DNA from 4 places in the Acidovorax sp. 69 genome. Region 1 is predicted to be linked to each of the others. Evidence: predicted binding sites of a transcription regulator. Region 1 holds the regulator's gene; each other region holds the start of a gene.
What was found. Region 1 encodes sigma-54, which starts transcription at its own class of promoters, with help from an activator protein. Its sites were predicted from a motif close to TGGCANGNAANCTGCTTT; they were not measured.
Positions count from the first base shown of each region.

Region 2: nirB (nitrite reductase large subunit NirB) is a predicted target of sigma-54. The motif match lies at 1,424-1,441, and genes of this name have one in related genera.
Region 3: nirB (nitrite reductase large subunit NirB) is a predicted target of sigma-54. The motif match lies at 2,700-2,717, and genes of this name have one in related genera.
Region 4: CLU85_RS09800 (ammonium transporter) is a predicted target of sigma-54. The motif match lies at 2,476-2,493, and genes of this name have one in related genera.

Region 1 is NZ_PGEP01000001.1:487,920-493,412, reverse strand. It holds gene CLU85_RS02260 (class I SAM-dependent RNA methyltransferase) at 1-750, opposite strand, end outside; gene CLU85_RS02255 (thioesterase family protein) at 783-1,214, opposite strand; gene CLU85_RS02250 (RNA polymerase factor sigma-54) at 1,287-2,888, opposite strand; gene lptB (LPS export ABC transporter ATP-binding protein) at 2,888-3,670, opposite strand; gene lptA (lipopolysaccharide transport periplasmic protein LptA) at 3,667-4,323, opposite strand; gene CLU85_RS02235 (thiol:disulfide interchange protein DsbA/DsbL) at 4,433-5,089, opposite strand; gene CLU85_RS02230 (SPOR domain-containing protein) at 5,146-5,493, opposite strand, start outside.
Region 2 is NZ_PGEP01000001.1:2,090,820-2,096,312, reverse strand. It holds gene nirB (nitrite reductase large subunit NirB) at 1-1,194, opposite strand, end outside; gene CLU85_RS09595 (hypothetical protein) at 1,892-2,098, shown strand; gene CLU85_RS09590 (single-stranded DNA-binding protein) at 2,305-2,598, opposite strand; tRNA gene CLU85_RS09585 (tRNA-Pro) at 2,803-2,879, opposite strand; gene CLU85_RS09580 (MerR family transcriptional regulator) at 2,909-3,346, opposite strand; gene CLU85_RS09575 (integration host factor subunit alpha) at 3,444-3,770, opposite strand; gene pheT (phenylalanine--tRNA ligase subunit beta) at 3,794-5,493, opposite strand, start outside.
Region 3 is NZ_PGEP01000001.1:3,590,780-3,596,272, forward strand. It holds gene CLU85_RS16480 (nitrate/nitrite transporter) at 1-454, shown strand, start outside; gene CLU85_RS16485 (bifunctional protein-serine/threonine kinase/phosphatase) at 788-2,548, opposite strand; gene nirB (nitrite reductase large subunit NirB) at 2,888-5,332, shown strand; gene CLU85_RS16495 (type IV pili methyl-accepting chemotaxis transducer N-terminal domain-containing protein) at 5,352-5,493, shown strand, end outside.
Region 4 is NZ_PGEP01000001.1:2,135,516-2,141,008, forward strand. It holds partial or broken gene CLU85_RS23115 (phospholipase D-like domain-containing protein) at 1-762, opposite strand, end outside; gene CLU85_RS09800 (ammonium transporter) at 1,204-2,406, opposite strand; partial or broken gene CLU85_RS09805 (IS3 family transposase) at 2,686-3,823, shown strand; gene CLU85_RS09810 (Spy/CpxP family protein refolding chaperone) at 3,968-4,435, shown strand; gene CLU85_RS09815 (hypothetical protein) at 4,452-4,781, shown strand; gene CLU85_RS09820 (response regulator transcription factor) at 4,799-5,485, shown strand; gene CLU85_RS09825 (cell wall metabolism sensor histidine kinase WalK) at 5,482-5,493, shown strand, end outside.

The sequences.
Region 1 (5,493 bases):
TTCGTTTTTTATAGCAGTCCAGACATGGGGCTGGAACGGCAGCAGTTTTTCGAACGCAAAGCGGCGCAGCATGCCGGCCGGAATGCGGCAGGCGATCTGGGCGGCCTCGATGGCGATGGTGCCGCTGCCGCAGCAGGGGTCGTACAACGGCTGGGGGTTGTCACCGTGCGGGTCCCAGCCGCTGGCGGCGATCATGGCAGCGGCCAGGGTTTCTTTCAGCGGCGCGTCGCCCTTGTCCTCGCGCCAGCCGCGCTTGAACAGCGGCTCGCCCGAGGTGTCGATGTAAATCGTGGCTTCGTCGGTGGTCAGGTGCAGGTGGATGCGCACGTCGGGCCACTGGGTGTTCACATCGGGCCGCACACCGCTCTTGGCGCGGAAGCGGTCGGCCACCGCGTCCTTGACCTTGAGGCCCGCGAAGTTCAGGCTCTGCAGCGGGCTGTGCTGGGCGGTCACCTCGACCTTGAAGGTCTGGCGCGTGGTGAACCAGATCTCCCAGGCCACGTCACTGGCGGCGGCGTACAGGTCGTTTTCAGAACGGTAAGGGCGGTGGGCCAATTGCACCAGCACGCGCTGGGCCAGGCGGCTGTGCAGGTTGAGCAGCAGCGCATCGCGCCACGAGGCACGCAGCAGCACGCCGCCACGGCCCATGAGCAGGTCTTGCCCCGTGAGGCCGGTGATGGCGTGCACCTCGTCGGCCAGAAAGCCCTCGACGCCGGCGGCGCAGGGGAGGAAAAGTTGGAGTTGGTTCATAAGACTGGCCGAAAGGATACGCGCTCAGCCTCTCAGGCGCGCAAAAGCAGCAATTGGCGGATGGACTCGGGGATGGGCGCCACCTTGCGGTCGGCCTTGCCAATGAAAACGATGCCGATCTTGCCGCGCGCCACCTCGCGGCCCTCGGCCTTCTCGGTCATGCGAAAAACGAGGTCAAAACCGTAGCGATTGAAGTCCGCAGGCGCCATCTCCACCCGCATGGTCTCGCCGTGGAAACCTTCCGACTTGTACTGCGCCACGATGTCGCCCACCACGATGGACAACCCACCCACATCGGCCTCGGGGTAACCCAGCGACTGGAAGAAACGCACGCGCGCCTCGGACACCAGGCTGAGCAGTTGCGCGTTGTCCAGGTGGCCGCCCTGGTTGACGTGGCTGATGTAGATCTGCATTTCGGTGGAAAAACCGAAGTGCGCAGGAAGGTCGAAAACGATGCGGGCCATGGTGGAGCGGCGGGTAGAAGGAGAAATAGCAGAACGGAAAAACCAGGTGGGCGCACCCACCTGCCAGCACATCTACAGCGCCTTGCGCAGATTGGCTGGCGCAATTTTGAGCGCCTCGCGGTACTTGGCCACCGTACGGCGCGCGCATTCAATGCCCTGCTCCTTGAGCATTTCAGCGATCTGGCTGTCGGACAGCGGCTTGGCGGGGCTTTCTGCCGCGACGAACTGTTTGATGAGGGCGCGCACGGCGGTGCTGGATGCATTGCCACCCGTCTCGGTGCCCAGGCCCGAACCAAAGAAGTATTTCAGCTCGTAGGTGCCAATCGGCGTGGCCATGTACTTGGCGGTGGTCACGCGGCTGATGGTGGACTCGTGCAGGCCCAGCTCGTCGGCAATGTCGCGCAGCACCAGCGGGCGCATGGCCAGTTCGCCATGGGTAAAGAAGTTCTTTTGCCGCTCGACGATGGCGCGCGACACCCGCAGGATCGTGTCGAAGCGCTGCTGGATGTTCTTGATGAACCAGCGCGCTTCCTGCAGGCGCTGCTGCATGCCCTGGTGGCCCTCGCCGCCTTTGTGGCCGCGCAGGGCGCCGGCGTAGATGTCATGCACGCGCAGGCGCGGCATGACGTCGGGGTTGAGTGCGACGATGAAGTTGTGCTGGCCATCACGCCCATTGGCGCGCCCCGCTTTGCGCACGATGACGTCGGGCACGATGATGTTGCGCTCCACATCGACAAACCTGCGGCCTGGGCGCGGTTCCAGCCGGGCAATCAGGGCCATGGCTGCGCGCGTGCGTTCTTCGCCACTGCTGCCGCCTTCGCTGCAGGCCTGGGTCAGGCGGCGCACGTCGCGCCGGGCCAGCATCTCCAGCGGCTGCTGGCAGATGCGCAGTGCCGTTTGCACCGTGTCAGGGTCGGCATCGCTGTCTTCATCCTGCGCCAAGGCGTTGAGCTGTAGCGTGAGGCACTCCGCCAGGCCGCGTGCGCCCACACCCACAGGCTCCAGGCTTTGCAGCAAACGCTGCGCCACAGTAAAGCGGTGCACCAGCTCTTCGATCTGTTCCAGATCCTCGGGGCCCGCCAGGCTGACGGCCAGCTCTTCCAGGGGGTCTTCCAGATAGCCGTCGTCGTTGAGCGACTCGATGAGAAAGCGCAGCGCAGCGCGGTCGATCTCGGACAGGCGCAGCGCCAACGCCTGGCGGTGCAAAAAAGCGGTCAGCGATTCATGGGAGCGGGCCAGCTCGGTGGCGTCGGCCTCATCGCCTTCGGAGTCGTTGCGCGTGCGGGCAGGGGCATCTCCGCCCCACTCGGCGTCGTTGGGCGCCATCTCCACGGTACCGTCGCCGCTCCAGTCGGGCTCGTCGGAGCCAGCGCTGGAGACTTCAGCATCATTTTGGCTTTCAGTGCTTGTGCTGCTTGCGCTAGTAGCTCCTGAAAAAATAGCATCGTCCGCGCTGTAGTCATCGGCCTGTGCGGGCGTGTCGGCCGCTTCCAGGCCAAACTCTTCGCGCGGAGCTTCGTCGGCATTGCGTTCGAGGAACGGGTTTTCGTCGAGCATCTGCTCGACTTCCTGCGAGAGTTCGAGCGTGGACAACTGCAGCAGCCGGATCGACTGCTGAAGCTGGGGGGTCAGTGCAAGATGCTGCGAGACGCGCAGCGAGAGACCTGGCTTCATCACATGCGGAAATGTTCGCCCAGGTACACCCGGCGCACTTCGGCGTTGTCCACGATCTCGGACGGCGTGCCCTGCGCCAGCACGCGGCCGTCGCTGATGATGAAGGCGTGATCGCAGATGCCCAGGGTCTCACGCACGTTGTGGTCCGTGATCAGTACACCGATGCCCCGCGCTTTCAGGAAGCCGATGATGCGCTGGATCTCGATCACGGCGATGGGGTCGATGCCCGCAAAGGGCTCGTCCAGAAGAATGAAACGCGGCTGGGTGGCCAGGGCGCGAGCGATTTCAACGCGGCGGCGCTCACCGCCCGACAAAGCCATGGCGGGCGAGGCACGCAGGTGGTCCACGCGCAACTCTTGCAGCAGGGCCGTCAGGCGCTCTTCAACGGCGTCACGTGAGAGCGGCTGGCCGTCATCGCCACGCTGCAACTCCAGCACGGCGCGCACATTCTCTTCGACCGAGAGCTTGCGAAAGATGGAGGCTTCCTGAGGCAGGTAAGACAGCCCGAGCCGCGAGCGGCGGTGGATGGGCATATGGGCCACCGATTGGCCGTCGATGCGGATGTCGCCCTCATCACTGCGCACCAGACCCACGATCATGTAGAACGAGGTGGTCTTGCCCGCGCCGTTGGGGCCGAGCAGCCCCACGACCTCGCCCTTTTGAACCGTGAGTGACACGTCCTTGACGACCTTGCGGCTGCCATAGGACTTGGCCAGGTGCTGAACTTCCAGTCGGCTGCCGGCCTGGGAGTCAGGGCCGGAACGGTCAGGCGGCGCGCTCACTTCGCGTCGCCGCCAAGGCTGTTGCTGGGCCGCAGCACAGGGGCTGACGAAGGCAGTGCCGGCACCGGTGCTGTCGCGCCGGGCTTGGGGTCCTTGGGCGCGAGCACCGCGCGCACGCGGCTGCCGGAGGCTGGGGCGTCGCCCGCTGCATTGGCTGCAGGGGTCCGCTGGCCATCCACAGTGAACACATCGGTGAGGTTGTTGTAGACGATCACGGCGCCCGTGATTTCGTCGCTGAGCATCGCCCCACGGTAGCGGCGCAGCTCGGCACGGGTAATGAAGCGCACGTTGTCGGCCTTGCCGTCGTACTCGATGACTTCGCTCTCGCCTTCGATGAACTCATCAGGCACCCCGGCCAGCGTGTCGCGTTTTTGGCGGAAAAAGGCCCGTTTACCGGCCTCCGCCGTGACTACGCCATATTGATAGCCATCAGCATCCTGGCGCACATCCAGCCGCGCACCGCGCAGCACGATGGTGCCCTTGGTCATGACCACGCGGCCCGAAAACACGCTGGTCTGCTTGAGTTCATCGTGGCGCAGGGCATCGGCCTCGATGTTCATCGGTTTGGCGCGGTCTGCCTTTTCGGCGTGCGCCACGCCCAAGGGGCCAAGCAGGGCTGCGAGCAAGAGAAGGGGGATGAGGCGATGGTTCATAGGGCACGAATCTTGCAATCATTGTATCCACCCGTTGGCCTTCACCACGAAAAAAGCCCGCTTGTGCGGGCTTTTGAGGGGGTGCCAGACGGTAGGCGGCAGCTTAACGTCAGCCTTTGCGGGCCGTGGTGGCCAGGTATTCCACCACTTGCAACACGGTTTGCATGCTGCCAGCCATGGTGCCGTCTGTGTAGAACTTGCCAGCAACACCCATCGAAGGCACGCCCTCCACCCCGTAAGCGTCCTGCAGCTGCGAAGCGCGACGGACCTGATTGGACACGCCGAAGGAGCCGTAGACCTCCTTGAACTTGGCGACATCCACGCCTTGCTGGGTCACCCAGGCCAGGATTTCATCGTCCTTGGCCAGCTTCGCCTTCTCCACATGGATCGCACGGAACACCTTGGCATGCAACGCTTCGAGCTTGCCCATGCCTTCGAGCGCGTAGTAAAGCTTTTGCTGTGGCACAAAGCTGGCGTTGAACGCCACGGGGACACGGCGGATGCTCAGATCCTTGGGCGCCGCTTTGACCCAGGCGTCCAGCGTGGGCTCGAACGCATTGCAATGGGGGCAGCTGTACCAGAAAAACTCGATCACATCGGTCTTGCCAGCGGGCGCGTCGGGCGCCACGGGCTTGTCCAGCCGCTTGAAGTCCTTGCCCTCCTTGAACTGGCGGGCCTGGGCCAGCGCGGTGTTGGCCACTGGCAGCGTCAGGGTGGTAGCAGCAACTGCGGAGGCGGCGGACAAAGAAAACTCACGGCGTTTCATGACAAAGACTCTCCTGGTTCGGGTATGGGGGTGTGAGCCAAGGCTCAGTAAAAAGTTCAGCGCTGCACGCGCACCAGGGCAGACTCCACCCCAGCTGCATCAAGCTTTTCCTTGAGTTGCTCTGCGTCGTCGCGCTTGGTGAACGGGCCCACCCGCACGCGGAAAACCGCACGGCCGTTTTGCTCACGCTCGCTCACGCGGGCCTCCCAACCCAACATGGCCAGCTTGGCGCGCTGGGCGTCGGCATCGGCCTGGGTGCGAAACGCACCTGCCTGCACAAAATAGTCGAACGGGTCCACATTGCCCTTGGCAGCCGCTTTGGCCACGGCCAGATCCCCCAACGGGTCGGCACCGGGCTTGCTTTCGGCCTTGGCGGCCTCGGGCTTGCTGGCGGCAGGCTTGGG
Region 2 (5,493 bases), 1.6 Mb from region 1:
GAAGATCAGGAACTCGGGGTCCTCGGGCAGCGCGATGCCGTTGAGCGCCATCTGCAGCAGCGTGCCGTATTCGGTGGCGTCGCCGATCAGCACGGCGCCCAGCAGCTGCTTGCCGTCTTCGCTGATGACGATCTTCTTGTAGACCTGGCGGCGCTCGTCCACATACTGGCAGCTGCGGCTGTGGGGCGTCTTGCCATGCGCGTCGCCGATGCTGGCCACGTCCACGCCCATGAGCTTGAGCTTGGTGCTCATGTCCGCGCCGACGAAGGCCGCGTCGGCGTCGCCTGCGATATGGCGGGCCGCCACGCGGGCCATGTCGTAGCCGGGCGCCACCAGGCCGAAGGTCTGCTCGTTCCACGACGCGCATTCGCCGATGGCATACACGTCATGGTCGCTGGTGCGGCAGGCACTGTCGATGGCCACGCCGCCGCGCGGACCGATGGCCAGCACGCACTGGCGGGCCAGGTCATCGCGCGGACGGATGCCGGCGGAGAAGACGATCATGTCAGTCTCCAGATACGTACCGTCGGCAAACACCATGCGGTGGCGCGCACGGGCGCCGTCGGTGATCTCCTGCGTGTTGCGGCCGGTGTGCACCTGCACGCCCAGTTCCTCGATCTTGGCGCGCAGCACGCGGCCGCCGCCCTCGTCCACCTGCACGGCCATCAGCCGCGGGGCGAACTCGACCACATGGGTTTCAAGGCCCATGTCGCTCAGCGCCTTGGCGCATTCCAGGCCCAGCAGGCCCCCGCCCACGACCACGCCGGTCTTGGACTTTGCGCCCGAGGCCTGCATGGCCTCCAGGTCCTCGATGGTGCGGTAGACGAAGCAGTGCTCACGGTCACGGCCGGCCACCTGGGGCACGAAGGGGTTGGAGCCGGTGGCCAGCACCAGCTTGTCGTAGGGCAGCACTTCGCCATCGGCGGTGGTCACGGTGCGGATGCGGCGGTCCACCGAGGCAGCGCGCGCCGCCAGGCGCAGCGTGAAGCCGGTGCGCTCGAAGAAGCCGGGCTCGACCAGGGAGAGTTCGTCGGCCGAGGTACCGCTGAAGAATGCAGAGAGGTGCACCCGGTCGTAGGCGGGGCGTGGCTCCTCGCAGAGCACGGTGACTTCGACGCCGGTGATGCCGGTCTCGGCCAGGCTTTCGAGGAACTTGTGGCCGACCATGCCGTGGCCAATGAGAACAATCTTCATGCTTTTCATCCTGCAATAGCCCCGTGCTCCGCAAAGGAGAGTGCAGGATGAGTGCAAATTGCGCCCGTCATGGGATGCATAGCACCTCACCCTCCGCAGACAGCACGGGGTGTGGGTTGGAACGACCAAACGTGGGCCTGCTAGCCCATCACTCGCTTGGGTTCCGCCATCTTTAGCGGAGGGATTCAATAGGTCCAGAGGGCAGCATTACCGGAGGACCGACATTTCAAAAGCAATATCCACGCCACCTCAACACCCCTCGACAAACCAGTGCACAAACGGAAGTTGGCGGCGTCCATTCGACTTCTTTTGACTGCCGGGGGCTGAATGCATCATGGAGGTGCACCCTGCATCCCCAATGTGGGGACTCGAAAACATCGCACCGCAGGTAAGTCCACAACTCCAAGATGCTTTTGAGAGGCGTGAACCTGCGCCCCCCTCCCCGCGACATGCGCTCCGCCCCGGGAAAACCATGGCACAACTGCGGAGATGCGATCCTTGGACAGTGGTCAACAATCCATCAAGGCCGCCGTCAAGATACCTTCAACCTGTCGAGTGCTCTTTTTTCGTTTGCAAATGGAGTCAACTCGGGCAGACTGCAAATAGCGCGGACATTCCTTCTCCGGCCGTCCGTGACAGAGAAGCGTTGGCACCCATTCGAAGCCCCACAAAAACCATCCATCAGCAGGCCATCAGCATGAGTATGGAACGCAGAATCGCCGCAGATCGGCGCACCGGCAAAGACCGTCGACAAATGGAGGAAGGGCCTCCAACCAACTTTGAACGTCGCCGCGCCGTGGAGGCGCGACAACCAGAGCTGACGGAGTTGCACCTGAGTGAGGATGAACTCAAGGCATTGGGATTTGCGCCCGAAAAGCCGAATCCCTACAAAACCCGCTCCTAGCAACGCTGGAGTGATAGCGCCGCAAATGCCATCGGCTTCATCATCAATGCCCGTACAGTTACATGCATGGATGCGGTGCCCAGCAATGCAAGTGAGGTCAATAGCGCCCCACCAGACACAGTGTTGCTCACAAAAGCCCAAGGCATACAGCACTGCAGACGCAGTGCAGCCAAACGCGCCATCCCATCAAAGGTTCAGCCATCGGCTCACGGTAACACCATCAAGCGATGCGCCACCATGTCCAATGCGGGCCGGGCATTCCCTTGCTTATCCGTCCAGACTCGGGGCGTGAGGCTACCCGAAAGCGCCACGGAATCTCCATCCTGAAGAGCATGAAGGGAGGCGCAGACATCGCCGTCAAACGCGATGACGTTCACAAACAGTATTTCGCCGTCGGCCGTGCTGGCCCGCACCTTCGCCAGCGTGAACGCCTTGCCCGCCTTGTCCATGCGCCGCTCCGTCTCGCCATAAAGCCTTCCGGCCACCAGTCCATCGATCATGAAGGTCCTCGGCCCAGTCGGGCTTCCTGTTGTCGGTCTTGAGGCCCAATATTCGCCTCTGCATGTCACCCGTCACTACAAGAGGCTGCAGCCCCTTGTCCTGCCGCAGCACAAAGTGCGAGGCGATATTCGCACCGAGACACACAGTGAACTGCAACAAGCAAAAAAGCCCAGAACCTTTCGGTTCTGGGCTTTTGCTATCAATGGTCGGCGTGGCGGGATTCGAACTCGCGACCCCTTGCACCCCATGCAAGTGCGCTACCAGGCTGCGCTACACGCCGACAAGACTTAGATTATATGCAGAAAAAACTCAATTCAAAGAAAGTAGCGCGCGAATCTCAAATAATTCTCTACGCACTGCATTCGAGTCCAACATGAAGTTCTTCGGATCGATGGAAAGATCACGCGCCCCGTCCACCAACATGCTGGGCAACTCGGCATTCGATGACTCCATCGTTGTAGCACCTACCACGGACTCATCACGTGCCGGATGCACAAGTTCCTGAAGACGATTACGGGCTCCGCTGATGGTGAACCCCTGGTCATACAACAAGTCCCGGATACGGCGGATCATGAGCACCTCGTGATGCTGGTAGTAGCGCCGGTTTCCACGCCGCTTCATGGGGCGCAGTTGTGTGAATTCTTGCTCCCAGTAGCGCAAGACATGGGGTTTGACGCCGCACAATTCCGCAACCTCACCAATCGTGAAGTATCGCTTGGCAGGAATGGAAGGAAGGGTGTTGCCCATGGAATGCGGATTCAAACCGGAAAGCCGACTAGCGTACCGCAGACATGCCGATACTGCCAGACGCCAACCTCATCTTGAGAACGAAATCGGTACAAATTCACGCCAATGCAGTGGTCTGAATCTGCTCCTTGAGCTTGCTACTGGCGTGAAAAGTCACCACACGGCGTGCCTTGATCGGAATCGCTTCCCCCGTGCGGGGATTTCGTCCGGGGCGTGGTGCCTTGGTACGGATCTGGAAATTGCCAAAGCCCGACAACTTGACATCCTTGCCCTCGACAAGACTTTGCGCAATCAGATCAAAAAAAGCGTCAATCATGTCTTTGGACTCGCGCTTGTTCAAGCCAATCTGATCAAACAACAGATCGGCCAGCTGCGCCTTGGTCAATGCAGGGGTTTCCAGGCTTTCGACGGCAAATTCGATCACGGCATCACTCCCCTTCAACATCGTCAAACACGCAACCTTGCGCCGGTACGCTGGGTCAGCTGAGTCACCACAGCTTGCACGGCCGCATCGATCTCGGCCTCCGTCAGCGTAGCGTCGTCGCTACCCAAAGTCACACGCACGGCCAGACTCTTCTCCCCTTGCGCCAAGCCACCTGCTGGCGCCTCCTCGCCTGCACGCAACGCTTTGGGGCGGTACACGTCAAACAACACCGCAGATCGCAGCATGGCACCGGGCACTGCCTGCTCAATGGCCGCCATGATCTCGGCATGCGTGACCCGCTCAACGACGACGACAGCGAGGTCACGCTCAACCGCCTGGTGCTTGGCCACGGATTTGAACTGCGGCACCACACGCTGCAATACTGCATCCAGCTCCAGCTCAAACATCACCGGGGCCTGGGGCAGCTCCCATGACTGGCGCCACTGCGGATGCAACTCGCCCACAAAGCCCACGGCGCGCCCATTCACCAACACACGCGCACAGCGTCCTGGATGCATAGCAGGGTGTGTACCCGGCTCGAAGGTGGCGAGCAACGGTGCCAGCAATGCCTCCACATCACCTTTCACATCAAAGAAGTCAATGGACTGCTCCTTGCGGCCCCACTGCAACGCATCATTGGGACCATAAGCCAGGCCAGACACTCGCATGGGCTGGTGAAAGCCTTCCACAGTGGTGTCGGTGTTGAGCACACCAGCATCGCGCAAAAACACACGGCCCAGCTCGAAAATGCGAATACGTTCTGCTTTGCGATCCAGATTGAACTTCAAAACTTGTAGCAAGGAACCCAACAGCGTTGAGCGCATGACACTCATCTGACTGGCGATGGGATTGAGCAGCTTGATGGGCTGAGGGTTTGCCGCCAACTCATGCTCCCAGCGCTCTTCTACAAAACTGAAGTTGATGGTTTCCTGAAAGCCCAGTCCCGCGAGGGTGCGACGCACGGCAAATGGGCTGCGCGTGGCCTCCAGCGCCAGTTTGGGCGTGATGGGAGCCAGCGGCGGTGTAGTGGGCAGGTTGTTGTAGCCCACCATGCGCGCGACTTCTTCGATCAGGTCTTCTTCAATGGTGATGTCGAAGCGGTAGGCTGGTGGAGCCACCGTGACGGTGCCATCCCCCTCGGTGAGCGGCAGGCCCAGCCGCTTGAGCACGTCGACACATTGCGCTTGAGTGAGCGGCATGCCGATGACCTTGGCAGCGCGCGCCACGCGGAGCGTCACGGGCAGGGGTGCAGGCAGGTTCACGCGCTGGTCGTCCATCGGGCCGCAGGCCGTCTCGGGCGTGCCGCAGATGTCGATCACCAGTTGGGTGATGCGTTCGATGTGTTCCACCGTCAGTTCCGGGTCCACGCCGCGCTCGAAGCGGTGGCCGGCGTCGGTCGAGAAGTTGTAGCGGCGCGAGCGTCCTGCCACGGACTTGGGCCACCAGAAAGCGGCCTCGATATAGATGTGCTTTGTGTCATCAGACACGGCGGTGGCATCGCCGCCCATGATGCCGGCGAGCGATTCAACCTGCTGCGCATCAGAGATCACACCGACCTTGTCGTCCACCGTGATGGTGTTGCCGTTGAGCAATTTGAGCTGCTCGCCGGGCTGACCCCAGCGAACATCCAGGCCCCCGTGGATCTTGTCCAAGTCGAAGATGTGCGATGGGCGGCCCAGCTCAAACATCACGTAGTTGGAGATGTCCACCAGCGGCGACACGC
Region 3 (5,493 bases), 3.1 Mb from region 1:
GGCGGCGTTTTTGGGCGCCGCCCTGCGTGTTTTCGGCGGCTGGCTGTCGGACCACTGGGGCGGCGTCAACACACTGACCGGCGTGTTGGCCATCACAGCCGTCAGCATGGTCTTGTGTGGACTGGCCGAAAACTCGCTGCCCATCACCATGCTGCTGTTCCTGGTGTGTTTCGCAGCCCTGGGCGCAGGCAACGGCGCACTGTTCCAGCTGGTGCCCCTGCGCTGGCCGCTGACCACTGCGGTGGCGGGATCGATGATCGGCGAGATTGGCGCGCTCGGTGGTGGCCTCATTCCCAATGGCATGGGCATCTCTCGCCAATACACCGGCACCTACCTGTGGGGCTTTGTGGGTATCGCCGTGTGCGCCGCCGCCATGCTGGTGCTGCTGCGTGTGATGCAAATCCGCTGGACAAGAACGTGGGCGGAAAAGGGCGGCCGTGCGCGCAGCGCATGACGTGCGCCAGCACGTAAGCGCGCAGCGCATGACGTGCGCCAGCACGTAAGCGCGCAGCGCATGACGTGCGCCAGCACGTAAGCGCGCAGCGCATGCCGAACTTTCGCCAAAAGGGAAGCCGGGCACGCAGTGCCTGAGCTGGCGATAGCCAGCCAATGCGCAGCATTGCCCACACTTTCGCCAAAAGGACGCCGTGCGCGCAGCGCGTGAACGGCGCTGCAGCCAAGGCGCCAAGCCCACACCCATGATGTTCAAGCAAAAACAGGCTGTAGCGCTTGTGCGAAAAGCGCTGACAGCTATTATTTTAGTAGCACATCACTTTTTCCCTTTCACTCACCGGGGCAAAAACAGCAGCCAGTAAACCAGCAGCAGATTCACCAACACGCTCACAGCCAGCGCGATCTTCCACAGTGCCGTGGCGTCGCGCTGCATCAGCGGTTGCGGGCCAGGGGCAGACAAGGGGCGTGAAGCGCCACGCTCCAGCGCCAGCAGCAGTTCCTCGGCCGTCTCGAAGCGCTGCGTGCGGTTGCGGGCCACGGCCTTCAGGGCGATCTGGTCGAGCCAGATCGGCACGCCCGGGTTGTGGCGGCTCGGGGCCACCGGGTCGCGGTGGTAGCGGCCCAGTTGGTAGGGCACCACCTCGCCATAGGGCAAGCGCCCGTGGCTCAGCAACTGGTAGAGCGTGACACCCAGTGCAAACAAATCGCTGCGCGCGTCGGGCAACTGCCCCTCGGTGTCACCGCTTTTTTCGTAGCCCGGCCATTGCTCGGGGTTCATGTAGCTGGGTGTGCCTGCGTGCAACTGGCGTGTGGCCTCGGGCTCGCGTCCCGAGAGGGCCACACCCAGGTCCAGCACACGCAGCACCCCGTCGTCGCCCAGGTGCAGGTTGTCGGGCTTGATGTCCCGGTGCACCACCCCCTGGCGGTGCAGCCAGCCCAGCACGCGAACCGCCTGCACCGTGACCGACAGGGCCTGGGCCACGCCCAGGTACTCGCGGCGGCGCAGGCGCTGGCCCAGCGTGTCGCCCGCATGCCAGTCATACAGCAGGTAGAACGCGCTGGCGCCCTGGCCGGTGCTGCCCAGCCCCGCCGGCCAGTCGTTGAGCCATGCCAGGTGCGTGACGGCCTGGCCCGACTGCATGCGCCGCGCCACCCAGGCCTCATGCGCCAGGGTGGCGCGCTCCTCGGTGTCATGGGCGCGCGAGGGCAGCAGGGTCTTGAGGGCGTACAACCGCTGCGTGACGGGATCACGCACCTGGTAGATGCGGTGAATGCCACTGTCGGCCACCAGGGCCGTGACCGTGAGGTCGTCCACCGTGTCGCCCACTCTCAAGAGCGGCAGCACGGGCAGGTCCTGCGCTCGGCGGGATTCATCCTGCAGCGTGGCCTCCAGCGCGCCCTGCACACGCACCACCAACGCCGTCACGTTGTCGCTGCTGCCCCGGCGCAGCGCGGCCTGCACCAGCTCATCGCTGAGCGCCTGGGCCGCCACGTCTGCCTGGCGCAGCAGCTGCCGCAGTTCGCGCTCGGGCAGGCTGCCATGCACACCGTCGGACAGCAGCACGAACAGGTCACCACTGTGCAGCTCACCCTGGCTGTAGTCCACCACCACATGGTCGTCGAGTCCCATGGCACGGGTGAGCTGGTGCGCAAAATCCCGCTGCGCCATCACATGGTCGGCTGTCAGCAGTTGCAGGCGCCCCCCCCGCAGCAGGTAGGCACGCGTGTCGCCCACATGGGCCAGCGTGTACGACTGGCCGCGCAATACCAAGGCGGTGAGCGTGGTAAGACCCACGGCCGGCTGACGACGCCGGTTCATGGAGGCCAGCCAGCCGTTGTGTGCGCTCAGGATGCGATCCAGCGCCACCGTGGTGTCCCAGGTCTCAGGGGTTGCAAAGTAATCGCCCATCAAGGTGTTCACGGTGGTCTGCGCGGCCTCGCGCCCCTTGCCGCCCGTGCTCACGCCATCGGCAATCGCGGCGATGGCGCCGCGCTCACGATCACGCCCTTGCCCCACCGCGAGCGCAGCGAAGTCTTCATTCACGTCCTTGCGCCCTGCCTGCGAGGCCTGACCGACATCCAGTTCAAAGCTCATGCACCAGCTCCATGCAGGTTCTGTGCCCAAGGTGGTGCATGCCAGCGCATGTCTGTCGGCCCCGCGTGGATGCCATCACCCACCAGCGTGCCCTCGGTAGCCCACCCCTTCGGACCAGCGCACTGGGCAACCCAGATCAGTGCGCCTACTCTGGCACGGGCATTGCTTAACAAGGGCAACGACCCGGCAGGGTCACGCAATTCACCCGTGCAACGGCGCACTGAGGAGTTGTAAGGACGAAGGCGTCCCCACATGCGGTTTCGAGACCTCGGAGCAGCATCGTGTGGACGCCTTTTTTGTTTTGCGAATCGCCCAGGCGATCGAACCGACGGAGTCACGATGAAAAAGCTCAAACTGGTGATGGTGGGGAACGGCATGGCCGGTGTGCGCACGCTGGAAGAGTTGCTCAAGATTGCTCCCGATCTGTATGACATCACGGTGTTCGGCGCCGAGCCCCACCCCAACTACAACCGCATTCTGCTGTCGCCCGTGCTGGCGGGCGAGCAGACCATCGACGAGATCATTCTCAACGACTGGTCCTGGTACGCAGACAACCACATCACCTTGCACACCGGCTTCACGGTGACCGAAGTCGACCGCGTGCGCCGCGTGGTCACGGCCACCGGCGCAGCGGGTGACGTGATCACTGCCGAGTACGACCGCCTCATCATCGCCACGGGCTCCAACCCGTTCATCCTGCCCATTCCCGGCAAGGACCTCAAGGGCGTGCTGGCCTACCGCGACATTGCCGACACGCAGGCCATGATCGACGCGGCCGCCACCTACCAACACGCCGTGGTCATCGGCGGCGGCCTGCTGGGTCTGGAGGCCGCCAACGGCCTCATGAAACGCGGCATGCAGGTCACCGTAGTGCATGTGGGCGACTGGCTGATGGAGCGCCAACTCGACGATGTAGCCGGCAAGATGCTGGAGAAGTCGCTGCAGGAGCGTGGCATGAAGTTCCTGATGGGTGCGCAGACCCAGGAGCTGGTCGGCAACGCCGAAGGCCGTGTGGCCAGCGTCAAATTCAAGGATGGAACCGAGGTCCCCGCCGACCTGGTGGTGATGGCCGTGGGCATCCGCCCCAACACCGCCCTGGCCGAAAAAATGCGCCTGCACGTGAACCGCGGCATTGTGGTGAGCGACACGCTGCAAACCACCACCGACGCCCGCATCTACGCCGTGGGCGAATGCGCCGCACACCGGGGCATAGCCTATGGTCTGGTGGCTCCGCTGTTTGAGCAGGGCAAGGTGCTGGCCAACCACCTGGCCGAGTTCGGCATCGGCCGCTACCAGGGCTCGCTCACGTCCACCAAGCTCAAGGTCACGGGCATCGACCTGTTCTCGGCCGGCGACTTCCAGGGCGGCGAGGGCACCGAAGAAATCGTGATGAGCGACCCCTTCGGCGGTGTGTACAAAAAGCTGGTGCTCAAGGACGACAAGCTTGTGGGCGCCTGCCTGTATGGCGACACGGTGGACGGCAGCTGGTACTTCAAGCTGCTGCGCGACGGCCGCAGCGTGACCGACCTGCGCGACAAGCTCATGTTTGGCGAATCGCACCTGGGCGATACCGGCCACCAGGGCCAGAGCAAGGCCGCCGCCATGGCCGACACCGACGAGGTCTGCGGCTGCAACGGCGTGACCAAGGGCGCGATCTGCAAAGCCATCAAGGACAAGGGTTTGTTCACGCTCGACGAAGTGCGCAAACACACCAAGGCCAGCGCGAGCTGCGGATCATGCACCGGGCTGGTGGAGCAGATCATCATGTTCACGGCCGGTGGTGACTATTCCGCCACGCCCAAAACCAAGGCCATGTGTGGCTGCACCGACCACGGCCACCAGGCCGTGCGCGACGCGATCCGCAGCAGCAAGCTGCTGAGCATTGCCGACGTGTTCAAGTTCATGGAATGGAAGACGCCCAACGGCTGCGCCACCTGCCGCCCGGCCGTCAACTACTACCTCATCAGCACCTGGCCCAAGGACGCCAAGGACGACCCACAAAGCCGCGCCATCAACGAGCGCAGCCACGCCAACATCCAGAAAGACGGCACCTACAGCGTGATTCCCCGCATGTGGGGCGGCGAGACCACGGCCGACGAGCTGCGCCGCATTGCCGACGCTGTGGACAAATACAAGATTCCCACCGTCAAGGTCACGGGCGGCCAGCGCATCGATTTGCTGGGCGTGAAAAAGGAAGACCTGGTCAACGTGTGGAAAGACATTGGCATGCCCAGCGGCCACGCCTACGCCAAGGCGCTGCGCACCGTCAAAACCTGCGTGGGCAGCGAGTGGTGCCGCATGGGCACACAAGACAGCACGCAGATGGGCAAGGACCTGGAGCGCGCCATGTGGCGCATGTACGCCCCGCACAAAGTCAAGTTTGCCGTGAGCGGCTGCCCGCGCAACTGTGCCGAAGCAGGCATCAAGGACGTGGGCATCATCGGTGTGGACAGCGGCTGGGAGATGTACGTGGCGGGCAACGGCGGCATCAAGACCGAGGTGGCCCACTTCTTCACCAAGCTGAAAACCGCCGAGGAAGTGCTGGAGTACACCGGCGCATTCTGCGAGCTGTACCGCCAGGAGGGCTGGTACCTGGAGCGCACCGTGCACTACGTTGACCGCGTGGGTCTGGACTATGTGAAAAAGCGCATTCTCGAAGACGCCGAGGGCCGCAAGGCGCTGTGGGAGCAGCTGCAGTTTGCACTGGATGGCGAGCCCGACCCCTGGTTCGAGTTTGACAAGGCCGCCGTGGACACGCGCCAGTTTGTGCCCTTGGGCGCCTGAAACCCACCGGAGCCACCACATGCATCGCCGCACCTTTCTGACCGCCACAAGCTGCACCACCGCGTGGGGCGCCCTGGGCCTGCTCATGCCCGCAGGCTCGGCCCATGCCGAGATCTCCGACCTGAACGACGCCATCAACAAAGCCGGGCGCCAGCGCATGC
Region 4 (5,493 bases), 1.6 Mb from region 1:
GACAAGCGACTGAACCGGGTAGGCGCGTTCGTTGTTCCAATAGCTGTCAAAGCTGCGCGATAGCTCCTGCACGATGGGCCCTGCGGCCAGCACGTCCAGGTCTACAAAGTTGCCGGAATCAGAGTTCCCAAAATAGGCATCGCCCAGATTGCGTCCCCCTGCCACGCCCATCGCGTTGTCGGCAATGAAAAGCTTGTTGTGCATGCGCTGCTGCACACGTGCAAAGTCGCCCAGCAGGCTGAACATGCGGCCCAAGGACGACCCCCGCGCACCCGTGAGCGGGTTGAACATGCGCATCTCGATGTTGGGCACGAAGGCCAGTCGCATCACCTGCGCGTCGCGTCCGGTGCTGTGAAAATCGTCCAGCAGCACGCGCACGCGCACCCCCCGTTGGGCGGCGGCCACCACACTGAGCAACAGACGTTCACTGCTCGCATCGGCGTGGATGGCGTAGTACTGCAGGTCCAGCGTCTTCTGCGCTGCGTCCACCAAAGCCAGGCGGCTGCTGTATGCCGCTTGCGGCCCACTCAGCAATACAAACCCCGAGGGTTGTCTCGCCCCCTGGGCCGCTCTGCGCGCCGTGACTAACTGGCCCAGCGCTGTGTCGCTGGGGGCTTGCAAGGCGATGGTGACGGGTCGGTCCACATCTTTGGGCAAGCCCGTGCAGCCCCCCATGGCCATTGCAGCAACCATGGCGATGGCCAGCCCAGCGCGGCGAGTGGCCGCCGATACAAGGACGGTGGATGTGGGCAGGTAAGCCATGGTGCGATTGTGACCTTGGAGTTGTCAGGAGCAGGTGCTCGGAGCCTGCGCAAAGGCATTTCATGGAGTCTGATACCCCCAGAACGGCGGCAGGTGCACTGCTGCGCATGGCCCAAGCCGCAGTCGGACCAGCGACCCAGCGAGGATTTGCGACGCTGCAGACACTGCCTTTTCGGCGCAGCCCTTCGGGCAAGGCAGCCGGCAACCGGTAACCGCACCCGGTGTTGTACACATTGCCCAGGCCACTTGCCTGAACGCTGACGCGGGCCTAGGTCGCAGCGGCTGGCTTCCTAGTGAGCACCATGGAATGACATTGAACAGGCGCTAAGGTACATCCGTGAACAGTCCTCGCCTGTCGGACGAAGCTCCAATCCGCGGGAGTTGCAGGCGGAAATGAACGCACTTGGAGTACATGGTCTTGGCGCTGGGCGCTGGCCAACCTCACCAGCTCACTTCGCGGTCTGGTGTGGCACTGATCTTGTGAATGGACAGGTCGGCCCCGTCGAACTCTTCTTCTTGCGTGAGCCGCAGGCCGACGGTTTTCTTGAGGATGCCGTACACGATGGTGCCGCCCATCACGGCCCATGCCACCCCCAGGCCTGTGCCGATGAGTTGTGCCGATAGGCTGACGCCACCCAAGCCACCCAATGCCTTGCTACCGAAGATGCCCGCGGCCAGCCCGCCCCAGGTGCCGCACAGGCCATGCAGGGGCCAGACTCCCAGCACATCGTCGATCTTCCACTTGTTCTGGGTGAGCGTGAACATCAGTACAAAAATGGCACCTGCCACGGCCCCCACCACCAGCGCACCCAAAGGGTGCATCAGGTCCGAACCCGCGCAGACGGCCACCAGTCCGGCCAGTGGACCGTTGTGCACGAAGCCAGGATCGTTTTTGCCCAGCAGCAACGCAGCCAGCGTGCCTCCCACCATGGCCATGAGCGAGTTGACCGCCACCAGGCCTGAGAGCTTGTCCAGGGACTGTGCGCTCATCACGTTGAAGCCAAACCAGCCCACCACGAGCACCCACGCTCCCAGCGCCAGAAAGGGAATGTTTGACGGTGGGTGCGCGGAAATCGCGCCGTCCTTGCGGTAGCGGTTGGCGCGCGATCCCAGCAGAATCACGGCAGGCAGTGCGATCCATCCGCCCATGGCGTGCACCACCACCGAGCCTGCAAAATCATGAAATTCCTCCCCGGCGACGGCTTTGATCCAGGCTTGCACACCGAAATGCTGGTTCCAGGCAATGCCTTCAAAAAAAGGGTATACAAAGCCCACGATGACGGCCGTGGCCATGAGTTGCGGCCAGAACTTGGCTCTCTCCGCAATTCCGCCCGACACGATGGCCGGTATCGCGGCTGCAAACGTTAGCAAGAAGAAGAACTTGACCAGCGCATAGCCACTTTGCTGCACCAGCGATTCCGCCCCCATGAAAAAGTGCGTGCCATACGCCACGCTGTACCCCACCACAAAGTAAACGACGGTGGATACTGAGAAATCCACCAATATTTTCACCAGCGCATTCACCTGGTTCTTTTTGCGGACCGTGCCCAGCTCCAGAAAGGCGAAACCTGCATGCATGGCCAACACCATGATGGCCCCGAGCAGAATGAACAAGGCATCCATGCCCTGTTTGAGTGCATCCATAACATCCTCGCGCTTGTGATTGATTGATTCTGGTGCGTTGTGAGTGTTTGCAACAGATTTGCACCAATATAAGCAAAATTTGTGCCTGCTATTGGTGCGAAAATTTGCACCAATCTGGAGCGTTGTCGCTGGGTGTTGGGCCGCTACCCGTTTCGATGACACCTTGTAAAGGCGGATTGTTAGCGTCAGTGCAATCGTGATCAGCAGTGCCAATCGAACTGGACTTCACCCGGTTCAATAGACACCTATCAAGGTCGAAATTGAATTGGAGAGTGAGAAATGAAGAGAGTGAGATACCCGGCTGAATTCAAGGCGGAAGCCGTCAAGCAGGTGACCGAGCGTGGTCATGGGGTAGTGGATGTAGCCAAGCGATTGGGTATGTCGGACAAAAGCCTGTACCTGTGGGTGCGGCTTGCCAAAGAGCAATCGAGTGCAGGGGGGCAGAAACAAGCCAACTCAAGGCCGAGGTATCCCGGCTAAAAGCGGAGCTCAAAAGGGCCAATGAGGAGCGTGACATCCTAAAAAAGGCCGCAACGTACTTTGCCAAGCTGTCCGTGTGAAGTACGCATTCATGGCCGAACACAAAGGCCAGTTCCGACTCAGCAGCATGTGCCGCGTTCTGCGCGTACAGCGCAGTGGCTACTACGCCTGGAAGGCCAATCCAAAGTCCAAACGCGCCTTGGCCGACGATGTCTTGCTGGCCAGCATCCGGCAGTCCTTTGACGACAGCCATGGAATTTATGGAAGCCCACGCATCCTGCGGGACTTGCGAGAGGACGGTGTGACATGCGGTCAAAAACGTGTAGCACGCCTGATGCGCCAGGCCCAACTGCGCTCAGTGCGTGGTTACAAGCGGCCACGCTACCGGGTCGGCCTTCCTGCGACTGCCGCACCGAACCGGTTGCAACGTGAGTTCACGGTCACGCTACCGAACCAAGTCTGGGTCACCGACATTACCTATATCCGAACCCATGAGGGCTGGTTGTACCTGACGGCCGTTATTGACCTGTACTCGCGCATGGTGGTCGGCTGGTCGATGAACTCCAGCATGGCTACAGAGTTGGTGTTGGATGCGCTCACGATGGCTGTGTGGCGCAGGCGCCCAACGGGCCCCGTGATGATCCACTCCGACCAAGGAAGTCAGTTTGGCAGTGACGACTTCGCCCGCTGGTGCAAGGACAACCAATTGGTGCCAAGCATGAGCCGGCGTGGAAACTGTTGGGACAACGCGGTAGCAGAGTCCTTCTTCAGCAGCTTGAAGAAGGAGAGAATCAAACGCCGTATCTATGCCACCAGGCAAGATGCCAAGTCAGATGTGTTTGACTACATCGAAGGTTTTTACAATCGAATCCGTCGGCACAGTCACCTCGACCAACTGAGTCCGCTGGCATTCGAACAACTCCGAAACGGAAGTTGAAATATGTCTACGAAACCGGGTGAAGTCCAAGCTTGTTTGCGCGAAACAAAATGAAATAAACCGAAACTGCGTCGAGACGACGCGCAGCGAGCTATTCGGCACCATCAGGGGCATGTTCAACACCGTCCTCGAAAGGACTGCATCATGAAACCCTGGATCAAGAAAACCCTGATGGGCATTTTTGGCGCTTCCATTGCGGTAGGTGGTTTGACGGCCTGTTCCAGCAGTCACTCGCATCGGGGCCCGGTGAGTGCTGAGAAGATGGCGGAGATGCGTGCCAAGGTGGTCGAACGGGTCGGTAGCAAGTTGGATTTGAACGACGCGCAAAGGGCCAAGCTCAACGTCTTGGCTGACAAGATGGAGGCACAGCGTGCAGCATTCATTGGCACGACAGCAGACCCACGCGCGGAAATGCGGGCCATCGTCGCGGGCGAAAAATTTGACCGTGCGCGCGCGGAGACCTTGCTGGACGAGAAGACCCGTGCGGTGCAGACAAGCAGTCCTGAAGTGATTGGTGCGCTGGCCGATTTTTATGACAGCCTCAACCCCGAGCAGCAGAACAAGGTGCGTGAGCTGATGCAGCGGCGCAAGGGCTGGCTGGCGCGCGGCTGATGGCGGGGTGCTTCACATGTCACCCACGCTGGAACCTATTCATCGCCTGGCGCAAGGCGTGCGCACGCATGGGTTAGCGCTGCTGGCCGGTATGCCCGACCCCCATGACGAACTGATGTCCCTGGTCTGGGGGCCGCGCTTTGACCGTGAGCATGCGCTGGAGCTGCTGGCCCGCCAGCCGGAAGCTGCGGTCCATACCTTGCCGGTCTTGCTCGCAGCTGCCGATCATTTCGATACGCTCCACGCCGGAGCCCAGGGTCGCTTGCGCCGGCTGATCGTGAGACATCGCGCATTGTGCGGGGCGGACGATTGCGTCGCCGGGACCATTGGCGGGATGAGCACCTGACGGTGTGAGAATTGCGCATGTATCGCATCCTGCTCATTGACGACGACGCACAGTTGGGCCCGCCGCTGGCCACCTATTTTCAGCGGTTCGAGCTGGAGTTGATCCACGCTCTCAAGCCCAGCGATGGGCTGACACAACTGGGTGGAGGGGGCTTTGATGCCGCCATTCTGGATGTCATGCTGCCTGAGATGGATGGGTTCGAACTGTGCCGCACCATCCGTAAGCAGGGTGACCTGCCCATCGTGATGCTCACAGCACGCGGCGAAGTGATGGACCGGGTTGTCGGGCTGGAGTTGGGGGCGGACGACTATCTGCCCAAGCCCTTTGAACCGCGCGAGCTGGTGGCACGCTTGCAGACCGTGTTGCGCCGGCGGCGGGCGCCAGGGCAGGGCGCCGCCGCAGGTTCGCTGGAATTTGAAGGATTGACCATCGACCACGCCCGCCGCAGCGTGCTGCGCCAGGGGGTGGTCGTGGAGCTGACGGGGACCGAGTTTGACCTGCTGCACCTATTGGCCCGGGAGCCTGGCAAGGTGTTCAGCCGCGACGACATCCTGAACCAGTTGCGTGGCCATGAGGCCGAGCTGTACACCCGTGCTGTCGACATCGTGGTGAGTCGGCTGCGCAAGAAGCTGGAGCCACTCGACTGCATCAAGACGCTGCGCAATGCCGGTTATTCGTTGGCCTTGCGGCGGGCCGCACCATGAGGATTGGA